DNA from 4 places in the Enterobacter sp. MGH 24 genome. Region 1 is predicted to be linked to each of the others. Evidence: predicted binding sites of a transcription regulator. Region 1 holds the regulator's gene; each other region holds the start of a gene.
What was found. Region 1 encodes Fur, which represses iron uptake genes when iron is present. Its sites were predicted from a motif close to ATAATAATGAGAACNACTATCAA; they were not measured.
Positions count from the first base shown of each region.

Region 2: a site for Fur is predicted at 1,841-1,863, ahead of exbB (tol-pal system-associated acyl-CoA thioesterase). Genes of this name have one in related genera too.
Region 3: a site for Fur is predicted at 2,423-2,445, ahead of zupT (zinc transporter ZupT). Genes of this name have one in related genera too.
Region 4: a site for Fur is predicted at 3,585-3,607, ahead of sodA (superoxide dismutase [Mn]). Genes of this name have one in related genera too.

Region 1 covers NZ_KI535657.1:2,742,543-2,747,125, forward strand. Annotated here, with positions in the region: gene chiP (chitoporin ChiP) at 1-812, shown strand, start outside; gene chiQ (ChiQ/YbfN family lipoprotein) at 860-1,186, shown strand; gene fur (ferric iron uptake transcriptional regulator) at 1,329-1,775, opposite strand; gene fldA (flavodoxin FldA) at 2,067-2,597, opposite strand; gene ybfE (LexA regulated protein) at 2,753-3,040, opposite strand; gene ybfF (esterase) at 3,169-3,942, opposite strand; gene seqA (replication initiation negative regulator SeqA) at 4,126-4,583, shown strand, end outside.
Region 2 covers NZ_KI535657.1:641,887-646,469, reverse strand. Annotated here, with positions in the region: gene yghB (DedA family general envelope maintenance protein YghB) at 1-342, opposite strand, end outside; gene metC (cystathionine beta-lyase) at 486-1,673, opposite strand; gene exbB (tol-pal system-associated acyl-CoA thioesterase) at 1,925-2,656, shown strand; gene exbD (TonB system transport protein ExbD) at 2,661-3,086, shown strand; gene L370_RS18720 (hypothetical protein) at 3,129-3,578, opposite strand; gene L370_RS18725 (hypothetical protein) at 3,580-3,984, opposite strand; gene L370_RS18730 (ESA_00282 family adhesion-associated protein) at 4,088-4,583, shown strand, end outside.
Region 3 covers NZ_KI535657.1:676,752-681,334, reverse strand. Annotated here, with positions in the region: gene L370_RS18545 (fimbria/pilus outer membrane usher protein) at 1-523, opposite strand, end outside; gene L370_RS18550 (fimbrial-like protein) at 606-1,160, opposite strand; gene zupT (zinc transporter ZupT) at 1,637-2,410, opposite strand; gene ygiD (4,5-DOPA-extradiol-dioxygenase) at 2,607-3,395, shown strand; gene L370_RS18565 (glutathionylspermidine synthase family protein) at 3,475-4,583, opposite strand, start outside.
Region 4 covers NZ_KI535657.1:1,315,541-1,320,123, forward strand. Annotated here, with positions in the region: gene cpxR (envelope stress response regulator transcription factor CpxR) at 1-660, shown strand, start outside; gene cpxA (envelope stress sensor histidine kinase CpxA) at 657-2,030, shown strand; gene yiiM (6-hydroxyaminopurine reductase) at 2,146-2,820, opposite strand; gene sodA (superoxide dismutase [Mn]) at 2,891-3,511, opposite strand; gene L370_RS15545 (helix-turn-helix domain-containing protein) at 3,715-4,263, opposite strand; gene L370_RS15540 (AzlC family ABC transporter permease) at 4,367-4,583, shown strand, end outside.

The DNA of each region.
Region 1 (4,583 bases):
AGTACAAAGCGCCGTGGCACATCGAGATGGACAAGTTCTACCAGAATGATAAAAAAACCAAAGTCGATTATCTGCACTCGCTGGGCGCGAAGTACGACTTCAAAAACGATCTGGTGCTTGAAGCGGCATTCGGTCAGGCACAAGGCTATATCGATCAGTACTTTGCCAAGGCCAGCTATAAATTCGATGTCGCGGGTAGCCCGCTGAGCACCAGCTACCAGTTCTACGGTACGCGCGATAAAGTCAGTAACGGCGGCGTCAATGACATTTATGACGGCACCGCGTGGCTGCAGGCGTTAACTTTCGGCTACAAGGTCGGTCAGGTTGATTTACGTCTGGAGGGCACATGGGTGAAGGCGGAAGGGCAGCAGGGCTACTTCCTGCAGCGTATGACCCCGACCTATGCCTCCTCCAACGGTCGTCTTGATATCTGGTGGGATAACCGTTCCGACTTCAACGCCGACGGCGAGAAAGCGGTCTTCTTCGGCGCAATGTATGACCTGAAAAACTGGAACCTGCCTGGCTGGGCGGTGGGCGCATCTTACGCTTACGCCTGGGATGCAAAACCTGCCGATATGGCAACACCGGACGCCTACTACGATCCAAACTATCGCCTGAAAGAGTCTTCCTACAGCCTCGATGCTATCTATACCCTGCAGGATGGCCGTGCGAAAGGCACAATGTTCAAACTGCACTTCACTCAGTATGACAACCACTCCGATATCCCGAGCTACGCGGGCGGTTACGGAAACATCTTCCAGGATGAACGTGACGTGAAATTCATGGTTATCGCACCGTTCACCATCTTCTGATGAATTGTCCGGCGGGTTAGCGCCCGCCGGACCGGAGACTGTACATGATGAAAAAAATCGTAACTATCGCGCTGCTGGCGTCAGGTCTGGTGGCATGTGCTCAGACTCAGGCACCCAAAGAAGATTCCCGCCTGAAGGAGGCGTATAGCGCGTGCATCAATACCGCTGAAGGATCGCCAGAGAAGATTGAAGCCTGTCAGAGCGTATTGAATGTGCTGAAGAAAGAGAAAGCGCATGAGCAGTTTGCGACGCAGGAAAATGTCCGCGTGATGGATTACCAGGCCTGTATTCAGGCGCGTAAAACCGGTAACGATCAGGAAGTGGCGAAGCGTTGCGATAAGATCTGGAACGAGATACGCAACAACAATAAATAAGTTGCTTTACGCCCGGTGGCGCTGCGCTTACCGGGCCTACAAAGGTGTCATAGCCCGTAGGCCCGGTAAGCGCAGCGCCACCGGGCATTTTTTTGGCAAAAAAAAAGCCAACCTTGCGGCTGGCTCAGAGTATGAATACTGATTATTTCGCGTCGTGCGCGTGATCGTCTTCGCGGCAATCGCCTTCAGCGCAGTGACCATAAAGGTACAGGCTGTGGTTGGTCAGGCGGATGCCATGACGCGCCGCGATTTCACGCTGGCGTGATTCAATGGAATCATCGCTAAATTCAATGACCTTGCCGCAATCGAGGCAGATCAGGTGATCGTGGTGCTGCTGCTGGGTCAGTTCGAAAACAGATTTACCGCCTTCGAAATTATGACGGGTAACAATGCCCGCGTCATCAAACTGGTTCAGCACGCGATAGACGGTAGCCAGCCCAATCTCTTCACCCATGTCGATAAGACGTTTATAAAGGTCTTCCGCACTGACATGGTGATTGTCTGGACCCTGAAGCACTTCAAGGATTTTTAACCGAGGAAGCGTAACTTTCAGGCCAGCCTTCTTTAATGCGGTATTGTTGTCAGTCATGCGGAATCTGTCCTGTTGCTAAACGATTCACTTCTGTAGGAAGTGACAGAAAATGCACCTGGGATAATGTGTCTCATTATAGAACTGCCATGGCTAAATGAAAACTGCAAGTCTCAGGCAAAATATGCTTATAAAAATGGGGTATCACCAACAAACTTGCTCAATGGAAAACCACATTTTATCAGGGAGACATTGTACAGGTCTGGGCGAAAAAGTTAAAAGATTGTAGCGATTAATTTAATCGGTTTGACCTGGAGCACGGGCGCAGCCGCCGCTGCGCCGCGATAAAAATCAGGCGTTCAGAATATCGTCCAGGTGCAGTTCCTCACGGATCTGCTTAACCCACTTCTCAACGCGCTCGACAGTCAGTTCTGGCTGACGGTCTTCGTCGATGGCCAGACCCACGAAGTGATCGTCATCGGCCAGGCCTTTAGACGCTTCGAAGTGGTAACCGGCAGTTGGCCAGTGGCCGACGATCACTGCGCCATTCGGCTCAATGATGTCGCGGATAGTACCCAGCGCGTCACAGAAGTACTCAGCGTAGTCTTCCTGATCGCCGCAGCCAAACAGGGCCACCAGCTTACCGTTGAAGTCCACTTCTTCCAGGGTCGGGAAGAAATCATCCCAGTCGCACTGGGCTTCACCGTAGTACCAGGTAGGAATACCCAGCAGCAGAATGTCATAGCCTTCCAGATCTTCTTTGCTGCTCTTGGCGATGTCATGCACATCAGCAACGTCTTTACCGAGCTGTTTTTGAATGTTTTTTGCGATATTTTCGGTATTGCCGGTATCACTGCCAAAGAAAATGCCGATGATTGCCATGAGTAAAATAACCTCTTGAAACTTAATAGTATGGTGGCGCAATTCGGCCACGGATAAGGGCAATAATAGCAGAACTGGCAACCCTGCGGAAACAGCTATCGCGCAGGACTGCACTCTGTGCTACATGAAAAGGGCGATAAAGGGAATTTTCAGACTTATGCCTGGCTGCGTAACGTCTCAAGCTGGGCGATCAACATCTCTTCAATGAGTTCGCTGCGGCTGATATTTCGCGCGTCAGCCAGCTCGTTCAGTGCATCGACGGCGTCGGCGTTAAGCTTCAGTTCGACACGCTTAAGCCCACGATTTTTATCGCGTTTAAGCTGGTTGCGTTTATTGATACGCAGCTGTTCATCGCGCGAAAGCGGATTCGTCTTGGGTCGTCCCGGGCGACGCTCATTCGCGAACAGATCTAGTGTCGTACGGTCCGTTTGTTCTTTGGCCATGATTCTGAGACTTCGGGGGAAACACGCCGCCCTGCTAATGCCCGGGCGATAAGCGCGCCATCATACATCACCAAAAACGGCACGCCAACGACTGGAAGCCCGCAGCCTTCCAGTCGCTTTCTTTTTAATCAATTTGCAGTATCAGCGAGATAGCGGCGAATGGCGCGCAGTACGGCATCCGGTTTTTCCGCATGCACCCAGTGCCCGGCGCCGGCAATCACGTGGGCGCGAGCCTGCGGGAATTGGGCCAGCAGCGTGTCGCGGTACGCGTCGGTTACGTAAGGAGAGTTACCGCCACGAATGAAGAGGGTAGGGTGTGGCCAGGCAGGTACCGTTTCCCAGCCCACGATATTGTTGTACTGGTCCCAGAGCACCGGCACGTTAAAACGCCATTGCCCGTCAACAAACGACTTCAGCAGGAACTGCACGACGCCTTCTTCATCAAGATGCTCACGCATGACGGCAGCCGCCTGTTGACGTGTCGCGACACCCGCTTCTGTGACCGCATTAATGGCGGCAAAAATCTCGTCATGACGACGGACGTCATAATCCACGGGCGCGACGTCAATCACCACCAGGCCGCTAATACGGTCCGGGGCCAGTGCCGTCAGGGCCATCACCGCTTTGCCACCCATGGAATGTCCGATCAGCGTTACCTTCTGCAGGCTATGTGCATCCAGCGTATCCAGCAGATCCTGCGCCATCGCCGCGTAGGTCATCTCGTCGGAACGCCCGGAAAGACCGTGATTGCGCATATCGACCTGTAAAATATCGTGGTCGGTAACCAGATCGCGCGCCAGCACGCCCAGGTTATCCAGACTGCCAAAAAGCCCGTGAACGAGTACGATGGGAGAATTATTGTTCGGCGATTGTGCAGTTTGCGCTCGGGTATTCAATTTCATGGCAAAGTTCTTTTTTTACGTATGTCAGGTTAGGGTATCATGTTGACCATTCTGCCGCCCGGCTGCAAGGTTCCAGTTTAATCTGACTTTTGCTGCCAACCAGGTTTGACGCTATCCGCTGTTGGGATTTGACCTTATAATCCCAATGACTTGTATTCAGATAAGAAATCGCACTGGATTAAGATGAAAACAATCGAAGTTGATGACGAACTCTATCAGTATATTGCCAGCCAGACGCGGCATATCGGGGAGAGCGCGTCCGACATTTTACGGCGCATGCTTAAAATTTCCGCCGCTGCACAGCCTGCTACCCCAGTCACCAAAGATGTCGTGTCTCAGCCGAGCGTTGTTGCGCAAGCAAAACCTGCCGTGACGCCGGCAAAAGATAAAGTGCGCGCGATGCGCGAGCTGCTGCTCTCCGATGAATACGCGGAGCAGAAAAAGGCGGTTAACCGCTTTATGCTGGTGCTGTCTACACTTTATTCACTGGATAACAAAGCGTTTGCTGAAGCGACCGAGTCGCTTCACGGCCGTACTCGCGTCTATTTCGCGGGCGACGAGCAGACGCTGCTGCAAAATGGCAATCAAACCAAACCTAAACATGTTCCTGGCACCCCATACTGGGTGATCACCAATACCAA
Region 2 (4,583 bases), 2.1 Mb from region 1:
CGCACGCTGATGATATTTATGCGGCAGCTGCGCCAGCCAGCCTTTCACGACGCGAGTATTGCCCAGCCAGCGGCCCTGCAGATAGCTCAGCCAGCAGCCCAGGCTGGCGGCGGAGGTGAGAATAACCATCGTGGGCGTGAAGTCCATAACGCCTTTGCCGATTAACGCCCCGGCCAGTAAAAGCAGGCTGTCACCGGGAAGAAATGAGGCTGGCAGTAATCCATTTTCCAGAAACAGCGTTGCGAACATCACGAGATAGACGATACCGACGACGTGAGGATCCGCCAGCGCGGCAAAGTCGTGTTGCCAGAGCGCCGCGATAATATCTTGAATAACAGCCATGGACTTTCCTGTGGAACAGCAGATATAGCGCTATTGTACTCCCTTATTCGTCCTTCGGGTTTGATCCCGGGCGCAACTCATGCAGACTTTTCTGCTTGCGGTGTCCACAAAAGCGTCCAGGGAGTACATTTTCAGCCAGCACTCTACACGATACGCTCGAACCCTGCTGCTAAATCGGCAATCAGATCGTCAACATTTTCTAAACCGATATGCAGTCGAATCAGGGTGCCGCTGAAGTCCACTTCACCGCCTGGGCGCAAAGCTGCAACCTGTTCCGGCTGGTTAGGCAGGATCAGGGATTCAAAACCGCCCCAGGAGTAGGCCATGCTGAAGAGGGTAAAATTATCCAGATAGCTCGCCAGCTCGTCGTTGTTCAGCCGTTTTTTCAGCACGAACGAGAACAGGCCGCTGCTGCCCGTAAAGTCACGTTGCCAGAATTCGTGGCCTTTACTGCCCGGTAGCGCGGGGTGATTAACGCGCTCAACCAGCGGATGCTGCGCCAGCCATTCGGCCACCTTCAGGCTGCTTTCATGGTGCTGACGCAGGCGAACGCCCAGCGTGCGAAGTCCGCGGCTGGTCATGTAGGCCGTATCTGCGTCCACCATCTGGCCCATCAGGTAGGCATTTTCTCGCAGCTGATCCCAGCAGCGCGCGTTGGAGACCGCGGTTCCAATCATGCCGTCAGAGTGGCCAATCAGGTATTTCGTCGCCGCCTGAATCGAGATATCAATATCGAACTCCAGGGCTTTAAACAGCACGCCTGCCGCCCAGGTGTTATCGATCATGATGATGGCATCCGGCGCTTTGCTGCGTACGGCCTTCACGATAGCCGGCACGTCGTGAACTTCCATGGTGAGCGACCCCGGAGATTCCAGGAACACGATGCGGGTGTTTGGCTGAATAAGTTCGGCAATGCCTTCACCAATCAGCGGGTCGAACCAGCCGGTCGTTACGCCGAGCTTGCTGAGAATTTTGGTGCAGAAGTCCTGGCTGGGCTCATAGGCGGTGTTGGTCATCAGGATATGATCGCCCTGTTCCACAAACGCCAGAATCGTGTTGGCGACCGCAGCCGCCCCGCACGGGAACAGCGCGCAGCCCGCGCCGCCTTCCAGCTCGCACATCGCTTCCTGCAAAGAAAAATGGGTTAGCGTGCCGCGACGGCCATAAAACAGCCCGCCTTTCGCGCGGTTGCGCGTGGCGATTTTTTTCTCCTCAACGGTATCAAACACCAGCGAGGAGGCGCGTTGAATCACGCTGTTGACCGATCCCTGAGTATATTTTTTGCTGCGTCCTGCCTGTACCAGCGTGGTATCAAGATGCTTCTTTGTCATGTTCGCTAACCCTGTCTTTATACGTCTGGACGTCCAGACTACCACGATTGGAAAAAACTGCACCCGGAGGCTTATCGAATAAGCAGAAAATATTAGCAAAAATTCGCATAAGAAATTTTTACTGCGTAAGCGCAAGGAAAGTGAGCGAAAATTACGGCACCATGCAAATACTAATGAGAACTACTATCAATTCGACGACGTTTTGATATTATTACGCTCAGATTTTGTGATTTGCGTCCTGGAGATACAGAGTGGGTAATAATTTGATGCAGACGGATCTCTCCGTTTGGGGCATGTATCAGCATGCTGACATCGTGGTTAAGATTGTGATGATCGGCCTGATTCTGGCGTCCGTTGTCACCTGGGCTATCTTCTTCAGCAAAAGCGCCGAGCTGCTTTCGCAGAAGCGTCGCCTTAAGCGGGAACAGCAGCAGCTGGCTGAAGCCCGCTCTCTGGATCAGGCTTCTGACATGACCTCATCCTTCCACGCGAAAAGCCTGACCACCCTGTTAGTGAATGAAGCTCAGAACGAGCTGGAACTCTCCGCTGGCAGTGAAGATAACGAAGGCATCAAAGAGCGTACCGGTTTCCGCCTGGAGCGTCGCGTTGCGGCCGTGGGCCGACACATGGGACGCGGCAACGGTTATCTGGCGACCATCGGTGCGATCTCGCCGTTTATCGGTCTTTTCGGTACGGTCTGGGGCATCATGAACAGCTTTATTGGTATCGCGCAGACCCAAACCACCAACCTGGCGGTTGTGGCGCCGGGTATCGCGGAAGCGCTGCTGGCAACGGCGATTGGTCTTGTTGCTGCGATCCCAGCGGTCGTAATCTACAACATTTTCGCGCGTATGATTGGCAGCTATAAAGCCACGCTGGGTGACGTTGCCGCGCAGGTTCTGCTGCTGCAAAGTCGCGATCTCGACCTGAATGCCAGCTCGGTTAAGCCGGTGCATGCGGCGTCCAAACTGCGCGCAGGTTAATGCTATGGCGATGCGTCTGAACGAAAATCTGGACGATAACGGCGAAATGCATGAAATTAACGTGACGCCGTTTATCGACGTTATGCTGGTTCTGCTGATTATCTTCATGGTGGCTGCGCCGCTGGCGACGGTGGATGTGAAGGTGAATTTGCCTGCCTCTTCCAGCCAGCCCCAGCCGCGCCCGGAGAAGCCTGTCTACCTGTCGGTGAAGGCGGATAAATCCATGTTCCTCGGGAACGACCCGGTGACGGCAGACTCAGTCATCCCGGCGCTGGAGCAGCTTACCGGCGGTAAGAAAGACACCACGGTCTTCTTCCGTGCGGATAAAACCGTTGATTATGAAACCATGATGAAGGTAATGGACACGCTGCATCAGGCGGGTTACCTGAAGATTGGGCTGGTCGGCGAAGAGAAAGCGGCCTCGAAATGATAAAGAAGCTGGCGAAAGCCGGCTTTTTTTATGCCTGTCGGTTTATGCGTTTTTACTCTCCGTCTGTGCGGTAGAGGGGGTGGCCAGCGCGTCCTCATCAAGCGCCACACAGGTGACGTTAGAAGTACGGTACTCGCCGTCTGACAGTTTACGCGTCAGGCGCAGGGTGGCGATTTCTCTGGCAAGCAGATACTGGTAATTGGCCTCAAGACGTCCGAGAAGCTTCTCTTTCAGTTCTGGCCGCTGTTCCATGATGGCGTTCATCACGGCACCGTAAATTTCTTCTTTGACCTGTAGCGGATAAATTTCACGGCGATTCTGCCATTTCAGACGAACCAGCGTCGCCGGGATCGATACCAGGTCTTGCGTAATACGCGTCATCTCGTCATTTTTAGTGTTTCTCAGCGCGTCGAGATTTTGCTTTAAGATAAATTGATCGCTTTTTTTATCATCTAAAGTCAAATAAACGTCGTTGTTTTTAACTTCTTTCACGTTAATCTTCCCCCAGGCTATAAAAAATAGGGTTGTTTTTTTCGCGCGTAATTAAATTAAGCCAAATTTCATTGCCCGCTTCATTAATTTCTTCGGTTTTCTCTGCCAATATTTGACTTAGTTTCTGGGCATCTATTTCGCCCTCGGCCTGCAGATCATTCAGCAGGTGGACAAAGGCTTCAATTTTTATGGCGCGAAATAAGCGGTCTTTTATATGGCGATCGTGCTCTTCCAGCAACATATTTCGGGATTTGCCAGTTCGGGAAACACCAATTAATATATCGGGCTCGAAATCGGAGAGCTTTCTTTTCCCCTGAGTGAAACTGGCCTCTTTTTCCGCTTCCGTCGGTTGCTGTTCCACAGGCGTAATGTGGTACTTAGCCGGGACGAGATAGTCGGGCAGCATTTTTAATTTCCTTTAATTTCAACAGGGTGGGGTTGGTAAAGGCGTGAGATTCGTTGACAATATCATGAGGCAAATTTAAAATCAAAAAAAATGGAGCCTACCCATGAACAGCATCTTTTTTACGGTCATCACATTACTATTACTGACCGCTGGTGTTCTTTTATTGATGCAGGAGTTCAATAAAACGAAAGTGTCGAAAGACGCCAGTGAACCCCCGCAACCTGAACTGATGACAAAAGAGGAAGGTGAAGACCATTTCTCTGTATTGATGAACTCCGTTACGCCTGTCTGGTACTGGCGGGTGAACCACGAATATATCGACTTTTTACACGCGACAATTAAACGCATGAAAATGTCGGAAATTAATGATACGCCCGGACTGTTTGAGGCGCAGCGTCGCTGCAGCGACCTGAATTCAGCAGTGTATAAATATTATGACAATATCAAAAAGCGCTGCCTAAACGGCGAGAAGGTATCTTATTCCGATCTGGACGTATTAAATTTGCGGCAGTGTTTTCGCGAGTTCAGCCTGGAAGCCTATCCTGAGCTGGTGGCGCTTGTCTGGCCGGAGTTCGCGCGTCCTGAGGTGAACCCGGACA
Region 3 (4,583 bases), 2.1 Mb from region 1:
TGAAACCGGCGACCCCGTTGTCCCAGAATTCGGGAGGTGTCCAGTTTTTTGCCTGGTATTTCATCCACGCCTGCGGTGCGGTAATAGAGACCACCATCTCAGCTCTGTCGAGGTGAATGACCAGTTCAGGTTTGTCGGAGAGCGCAAGACAGCCCTGCTGATTAATAGTATGCAGTTGCTGGATAAACTCGTCGGCGAAACCAAACGCCGTTAAGTCCTCTTTCGTCAGGCAAACTTCAGAGCCGCTTTCGTTATCCGCTTTGATCCATTCAAAGGACCAGCTGTCAGGTAATTTGTTTTTATTGATTTCGACGCGCGCGATATATTGCCCTACGGGAATGAAACCCTTCTTTTCAAACTGGGTGAGGTCGACATTGTTTTTATCTTCTGCATCGATCATGTCGGTGTTAAATTGAACCGCATGGACCGGGGAGACGACCATTGCGGTGAACAGAATCGGGGACAGCGTTTTTTTAATGAAAAGGGATAATTTATTGAAATGAGATCTTTGAATGTTACGCATACAATCCCTTTTTTTAATAAAAATTCAAAAGCCGATGATTCCCTCATCGGCTTGAACCATTTAAATATCACTATCTAATCGATTACTCGTAGTCCAGCACGTAGTTAACATCCGTGGTGACGTTACCGGCGGTTGCTGTCATGGTTGGAGATTCCATGCGTGCTTTGAAATTCAGCACCTGATAAGAATTATCCGCCACCAGATCAACCGGCTGTTTAACACCCATGACCACGTTTTCGCGGCCTTCAGTCAGCAGACGGACACCCACGTTCGTGGCGCCGCCGTAGTTACCTTCCGCGGTGTTTTTCAGCAGGTTAGTGGTTGCATCTGCGTTGGCAGAGGTGAACGTCACGTTGGCTTTTGTGATGGTGTTCGTGCCATCTGTCAGGGTGCAATCCTGCAGGTGGATCTGCACATCTACCGGCAGTGAGGTTTTACCACCGTTCAGTGCGGAATCAGCCACTTCACCGAGATTGACGGTCTGGTTTTCATCGCCCGGAGCGATAGAGCATGGCGCGGTGATAACAATGCCTTCAAACGCAATTTTACCGTGGCCAGCATCAGCAGCAGAGGCGTTGAACGCGGCGCCAGACATCAGAGCGGTAGTGACAACAGCTAACAGTGTTTTATTCAACATGAAATATAATCCTTTACGATATTAAAAAATTTGCTTGCCAGAATCATCACGCAGGCTGGTTAGTCGCGCGATATGAGAAGATCACTCTTCGTCAATATGTATTGCGAAAAGAACGTTATCATGCAGAACAAACGAAGTTCCTTTTAGTTATACTAAAGGGCATTTTTATTAAAATTTTTGTTATTTATACAGGTGATGAATTAGGGTAGGGTGATGAAGAAATGAACGCGTGAAGTAAGTATTTTCTGAAAGTTGTTCGCTGGAATGTTTTTTCGCTGTTTGCCGTTTAAGGAAGGGTGTTATTATTTTTCTTCAGGGGAAAGTGACGGTAAATATAATTTTACTTATATGTAAGTGTATTTTACGGAGTAATAATTAAAATAATCAGTGCTGAATATTATTCGCTCCTATACAGGCATGATTCTTGACATAAAAACTTACACCTTTGAAGCATCGCCCCAAAGGTGTATATCCTGTCAGCCTATTCCCGCCGTCTGGAGTAACACCAGACTCAACCCCATGACCGACATTCCGCACAGCACGCCATAGCTGGGGTTGTTATTCGGATCGATCTCTTTCGCAAGCGGCATTAGCTCATCGACGGAGAGCGCAACCATGATCCCGGCAACCGCAGCCATAATGGCAGCCATCAAAACAGGGGAGACCAGACTTCCCAGGATTAACCACGCCAGCACGCCTCCAAGAATTTCGGCCATCCCGGAAATACCCGCCCAGAACACCGCGGTGCGTTTCGAGCCCGTGGCGGCATACACCGGTCCGGCAACGGCCAGTCCTTCAGGAATATTGTGTAAGGCGACCGCCAGCGCGATACCAAAACCCATCTCAAGATTGCTGCTGGCCGTTACGTAAGTCGCTACCCCCTCAGGGAAATTATGCAGGCTGATGCCAAGCGTCAACAGTATCGCCGTTCGCTTGATATTGCGCGGCATGGACGCCACGTTCTTCTGCATTAAATCCTGCGGATGCGCGTGTGGTAACATCCTGTCGAGGGCAAAATATCCCAGCAGGCCAAAGACAAACATGCCGTAACCCAGTAGCGGAGACATGCCTTCTGTGCCCAGTGCGGCAGGCAGCATCTCCATCAGGGAGATGAGCAGCATGATCCCGGCAGCAAAGCCCAGTGAGAAGGCCAGAACGCGGTTAGAGGGCTTTTGGCCGAGCACGCCGAGGAGTGCACCGATAAAGGTCGCGGCGCCCGCCAGTATGGTCAGGATCAAGGGGACTGACATGCATTGCTCCTTATGATAATGATTCTCATTAATATAAATGATTCATTTCTGGCAAAGCGAGGGGGGAACCCCGGCTTTACACATTCCTTACATTCAAATTTCCTGATGATGATCTTCACGCTTATCTGCGTTCATCTTTGCCACATTGCGCGTAATGTAGCACCATTAAATTGACACCTTCTGTAAGGATATCACCATGACTTCTTCCCGTATGCCAGCCCTGTTTTTAGGCCACGGTAGCCCAATGAACGTTCTGGAAGACAATGTCTATACCCGTGCCTGGCGTCAACTGGGCGAGACGTTGCCGCGCCCGAAAGCGATCGTGGTGGTGTCTGCGCACTGGTTTACCCGAGGGACGGGCGTGACCGCCATGGAAGCGCCTAAAACCATTCATGATTTTGGCGGCTTCCCGCAGGCGCTTTACGACACGCATTATCCGGCCCCCGGCTCGCCTGAGCTGGCACAAAAGCTGGTAGATTTGCTGGCACCTGTCCCTGTAACGCTGGATAAAGAAGCCTGGGGTTTTGACCATGGCTCGTGGGGCGTGCTGATTAAAATGTATCCTGATGCGGATATCCCAATGGTGCAGTTGAGCATCGACAGCACCAAACCGGCCGCCTGGCATCTGGAGATGGGCCGCAAGCTGGCAACCCTGCGTGATGAAGGCATCATGCTGGTGGCGAGCGGTAACGTGGTGCATAACCTGCGTACCGCACGCTGGCACGGTGAGAACACGCCATACCCGTGGGCGACCTCATTTAACGACTACGTCAAAGCCAACCTGACGTGGCAAGGTCCGGCTGAGGCGCATCCGCTGGTGAACTATCTGGATCATGAGGGTGGTTCGCTCTCTAACCCGACGCCGGAGCACTTTCTGCCGCTGCTGTACGTTCTCGGTGCGTGGGATGGTCAGGAGCCGGTGACGACCCCGGTCGACGGTATTGAGATGGGGAGTTTGAGTATGCTGTCGGTGCAGGTAGGGTGAAAACATGCCCGGTGGCGCTACGCTTACCAGGCCTACAAAACCGTAGGCCGGGTCAGGCGAAGCCGCCACCCGGCAGAACTTACTCCACGAAAATATGCGGATAAAACCGTGACAGATCCTGCGTTATCAGCGCGCGATCTTCGCGAATGCCAATCCCGGCCGGCCGATCGTTGATGAGCCAGCTGCCAATCAGGGTATAGCTGTCGCCAAACTTCGGCAGTTGCCAGAACGCCTGGACGATCATCCCTTCTTCACCGTACGGCCCTTCAACCGCTTCCAGCGTCTTACCGTTTTCGATAATCGAGACGTTTGCGCCTTCGCGGGAGAAGATCGGCTTAACGACGTACTTCTCCATTTGCGGGTAATTATCTTCCGCAAAATACGCTGGCAGCAGGTTCGGGTGGTTAGGGAACATCTCCCACAGCATCGGCAGCAGGGCTTTGTTAGAGATAATGCTCTTCCAGGCCGGCTCCAGCCAGCGCACGCCAGCATCTTCCAGCTTGGTGGAGAACATCTCGCGCAGCATGTATTCCCACGGGTAGAGCTTGAACAGGTTGCTGATCACCTGGTCCTGCATATCCGTAAACTGACCTTTTTCACCCAGGCCGATATCCTCGATATAGAGGAACTCGGTCGCCACTTCCGCTTCTGCAGCACAGTCCTGCAGATACTGAACCGTGCCACGGTCTTCTTCCGTGTCGCGGCAGCAGGCGAGATGCAGCAGGTTGAAGCCATGCTGTTCACGCAGCTCGGCAAAACGCTCAATCAGCTTTTCCTGCAGGCTGTTAAACTGGTCGCTGCCTTCCGGCAGGTTTCCGGCACTGGCCTGGTCTTCCAGCCAGATCCACTGGAAGAACGCCGCTTCGTACAGGGAGGTTGGCGTATCGGCGTTGTTTTCCAGAAGCTTCGGTTCACCTTTGCCGTCCCACGCCAGATCCAGGCGAGAGTAAAGCGAAGGCTGATTCGTTTTCCAAGACTGGCGCACAAAGCTCCAGGTGTGTTTTGGAATGCGGAACTTTGCCATCAGCTCGTCGCTGTCGATGACCTTTTCCACGACCTTCAGGCACATCTGGTGCAGCTCGGCCGTTACCTCTTCCAGTTTTTCCACCTGGGCCAGCGTAAGCTTGTAATAGGCGTCTTCACACCAGTACGGCTCGCCGTACATGGTGTGGAAGTTAAAACCGTACT
Region 4 (4,583 bases), 1.4 Mb from region 1:
ACATCCCTTTTAAAGGAGTTGCTCGACATGGAAGGTTTCAACGTCCTGGTTGCCCATGATGGCGAGCAGGCGCTGAGTCTCCTTGACGACAGCATCGATTTACTTTTGCTCGACGTGATGATGCCGAAGAAAAACGGCATTGATACGTTGAAAGAGCTTCGCCAGACACACCAGACCCCCGTTATTATGCTGACCGCACGCGGCAGCGAACTTGACCGCGTACTCGGCCTTGAGCTGGGCGCGGATGACTATTTACCGAAGCCGTTTAACGACCGTGAACTGGTTGCCCGTATTCGCGCTATCCTGCGTCGTTCCCACTGGAGCGAGCAGCAGCAAAATACCGACAACAGCTCACCTACTCTTGAAGTCGACTCCCTGAGCCTGAACCCGGGCCGTCAGGAAGCGAGCTTTGATGGCCAGACGCTGGAACTGACCGGCACGGAGTTCACCCTGCTGTATCTGCTGGCGCAGCACCTCGGCCAGGTGGTATCGCGTGAACACTTAAGTCAGGAAGTGCTGGGCAAACGTCTGACCCCGTTTGACCGCGCCATCGACATGCACATCTCTAACCTGCGCCGTAAGCTGCCGGAGCGTAAAGACGGTCATCCATGGTTTAAAACCCTGCGTGGTCGCGGTTATCTGATGGTTTCCGCTTCATGATAGGAAGCTTAACCGCCCGCATCTTCGCCATCTTCTGGCTGACGCTGGCACTGGTTTTAATGCTCGTACTGATGTTGCCAAAACTCGACTCACGCCAGATGACGGAGCTTCTCGACAGCGAGCAACGTCAGGGCGTGATGATCGAGCAGCACGTCGAAGCCGAGCTGGCAAACGATCCGCCGAACGATTTAATGTGGTGGCGCAGGCTGTTTCGCGCTATCGACAAGTGGGCGCCGCCCGGACAACGCCTGCTGCTGGTGACCAGCGAAGGCCGCGTCATTGGGGCCGATCGCAATGAAATGCAGATTATCCGCAACTTTATTGGCCAGGCGGATAACGCCGATCATCCCCAGAAGAAGAAATATGGCCGCGTAGAGATGGTGGGGCCTTTCTCCGTCAGGGACGGGGAGGATAATTATCAGCTCTACCTGATCCGTCCGGCGAGCAACTCCCAGTCTGATTTTATCAACCTGCTGTTTGACCGCCCTCTCCTGCTGCTGATTGTCACCATGCTGGTCAGCTCGCCGCTGCTGTTATGGCTGGCGTGGAGCCTGGCAAAACCGGCGCGTAAGCTGAAGAATGCCGCCGATGAGGTGGCGCAGGGTAACCTGCGACAACACCCTGAACTGGAATCCGGGCCGCAGGAGTTCCTGGCCGCCGGAACCAGTTTTAACCAGATGGTGAGCGCGCTCGATCGCATGATGACGGCCCAGCAACGTTTACTGTCGGATATCTCCCACGAGCTGCGTACCCCGCTTACGCGCTTGCAGCTTGGCACCGCGCTGCTGCGCCGCCGCAGCGGTGAGAGCAAAGAGCTGGAGCGCATTGAGACGGAAGCGCATCGCCTGGACAGCATGATCAACGATCTGCTGGTGATGTCGCGCAATCAGCAGAAAAACGCGCTGGTCAGCGAAACGGTGAAAGCCAACCACCTGTGGCATGAGGTGCTGGACAACGCGGCGTTCGAAGCGGAACAGATGGGTAAATCCTTCACCGTCAACTTCCCGCCGGGCCCGTGGCCGCTGTACGGTAACCCTAACACGCTGGAAAGCGCGCTGGAGAATATCGTGCGTAACGCCCTGCGCTACTCGCATACGAAGATTGAGGTGGCGTTTTCGGTGGATAAAGACGGGATTACGGTCATTGTCGATGACGACGGTCCTGGCGTCAGCCCGGAAGATCGCGAGCAGATTTTCCGTCCGTTCTATCGTACCGATGAGGCACGCGACCGGGAATCGGGCGGTACCGGACTGGGTCTGGCGATTGTTGAAACCGCCATGCAGCAGCACCGCGGATGGGTGAAAGCCGACGATAGCCCGCTGGGCGGGTTGCGGTTAACGCTGTGGCTACCGTTGTACAAGCGTTCGTAGTTCTCTGGCACCGTATTGTAGGCCCGGTAAGCGCAGCGCCACCGGGCAATAACAGCGCAGAGGCAAAAATGCCGGGTGGCGGCTTCGCCTTACCCGGCCTACACTCTTCCGTGGGCTATTTCCCCCACAATCTCCGAGAATTATCCTCGATCTTGCTGCTTAAACGCCGCTTCTGCATCGTTCTGGTCCAGCTGGTCGATAACCCCGCCGCCGACAGCAGGCGGTGATACTGTTCGTCATCAAACGGCATATGCCAGGCAATGGCGCCGGCGTCATAAACAGACACATCGCTCAGGCGCGACGCCAGCTCAAGCGGCGCGTCCGCTGAAACCTGCCCAGCCAGCACCACGCGGTACAGCCAGCCGGTTTTGCCCGCGTTTTGCAGCTGGGCAGACATATCCTGAATGCCGAAATGGTAGTTGAGCTTGAAGCACGGCGAGCGCGGCTGCGTCACCTGAATCAGGGCATCGCCCCAGCGATAGATATCACCGATAAACACGTTCTTTTCGGTGAGCCCTTCGGTGGAAAGATTCTCGCCAAACGCGGGGGCGACGAAGAGGTACGCCTGCTCGGGAAACTCGGTTCTCCAGTGCTGATAGTGTTCGCGAGGATAGTGGCACAGCGCGCGCTCGGGCCCGCCGTGGATTTTCTTTTCGGCCTGCTCGTCACCCGCAAGCCCGAGGTCGGTTAACGTCAGCTCACCGTCGACCTGAATTTTGGCGATGGCACTCGGGCGGCTGCCGTCGTACTCCCTTACCTTGCCTGTAAATACATTCACCGGATAATGCATCGCTGCTCCTTTCTGCAGATACAAAAAAAGCGAGTCATAAGACTCGCTTCTCACAGGCGTCAATGCAACCTTATTTTTTAGCGGCGAAACGTGCTGCTGCTTCGTCCCAGTTCACCACGTCCCAGAAGGCTTTGATGTAGTCCGGGCGACGGTTCTGGAATTTCAGGTAGTAAGCGTGTTCCCATACGTCCAGACCCAGGATTGGGAAGCCGGATGCGCCAGAGATCGCTTCACCCATCAGCGGGGAGTCCTGGTTAGCAGTAGAAACCACCGCCAGCTTGTCGCCTTTCAGAACCAGCCACGCCCAGCCAGAGCCGAAACGGGTTGCAGCAGCTTTTTCGAATTCCGCTTTGAAGTTGTCAACGGAACCGAAGTCGCGCTCGATAGCCGCTTTCAGGTCGCCCTGCAGGGTGGTACCGGTTTTCAGGCCTTTCCAGAACAGGCTGTGGTTAGCGTGGCCGCCAGCGTTGTTACGCAGAACGGTTTTCTTGTCCGCTGGCAGCTGGTCCAGCTTGGTGATCAGCTCTTCAGCAGACAGGTTAGCGAACTCAGGCAGGCTTTCCAGCGCGGCGTTCGCGTTGTTCACATAGGTCTGGTGGTGTTTAGTGTGATGGATTTCCATCGTCTGCTTGTCGAAATGCGGTTCCAGTGCGTCGTAGGCATACGGCAGGGATGGCAGTGTATAACTCATAATCCTCTCCATTATTGTCGGGCGGCACAGCTGTTAATGCCGCGTAAGCAGTTGGTTCATTATAGTTAATTAAATGATATTGAAAATGATTATCAATGCCGTAGTTTTTATAAGGTTATTCACATTCTGACAAAAGCCAAAATGGGTAATTCACTCAGGAGGTTAACGGAGGATACTGCCGCGATGACGGCAGCATTGTTGGGTTAGTTTTGTTCCGCCACCAGCAGCGCGTACGTGTCTGGCTCCAGGGCCTTAAAGATGTGCGGCTGGTCGGCGGGGTAACAGATGTAATCCCCTGCGCCGAGCTCTTCCGCCGCGTCAAGCAGGCCGACCAGCGCCCGTCCCTGCGTCACAATAATATGCTCAACCGAGCCCGGCGGATGCGGCTGAGAAATACGATCTGCGCCCGGCTGGGTCATCAGAAGATAGACATCGCGGCGCGCGCCGGGGGGGCATGCTGCCAGTAAAATAGCCTCGTAATTAGCCTGCCCGGCAACCACTTTCGTCCCTTCACCACGGCGGATCAACTGCGTAGTCGGCAGCTGCGGCTCTAGCAGGCGGGCGAAAGGAATATCCAGCGCCACGCAAAGCGACCACAGCGTTTCCAGGCTAGGGTTACCGTTGCCGGACTCCAGCTGGGAAAGGGTGGATTTTGCGATCCCGGCACGGCGGGCAATTTCCGCCAGTGAAAGCCCGGTTCGCAGGCGTTCCCGCACCAGACTTTTGGCGATCAGGCTGATCGGCTGCGTCATATAACGGCCTCTTTGTTCTATAAATCGAACGAATCGTTCATCTTGAAAAACACATCTGTTGCGTTCATTATAATGGATACACGTTCGTTATGGCTAAAAATGTATGAAGCATCATCTCTCTTGCCTGAAAGGCGACACCATAAAAGCAATCATCCTGGTCTGCCTCGCGGTCGGCGTGGTCGGAATGTCATACGGCTCCCTGGCGATGGCCTACGGTTTCCCGGTCTGGGTACCGTTTGTACTCTCCATCACCGTACTCGCGGGCGCGTCAGAGTTTATGTTTATCGGCATTGTAGCAAGCGGCGGTAACCCGCTGGCGG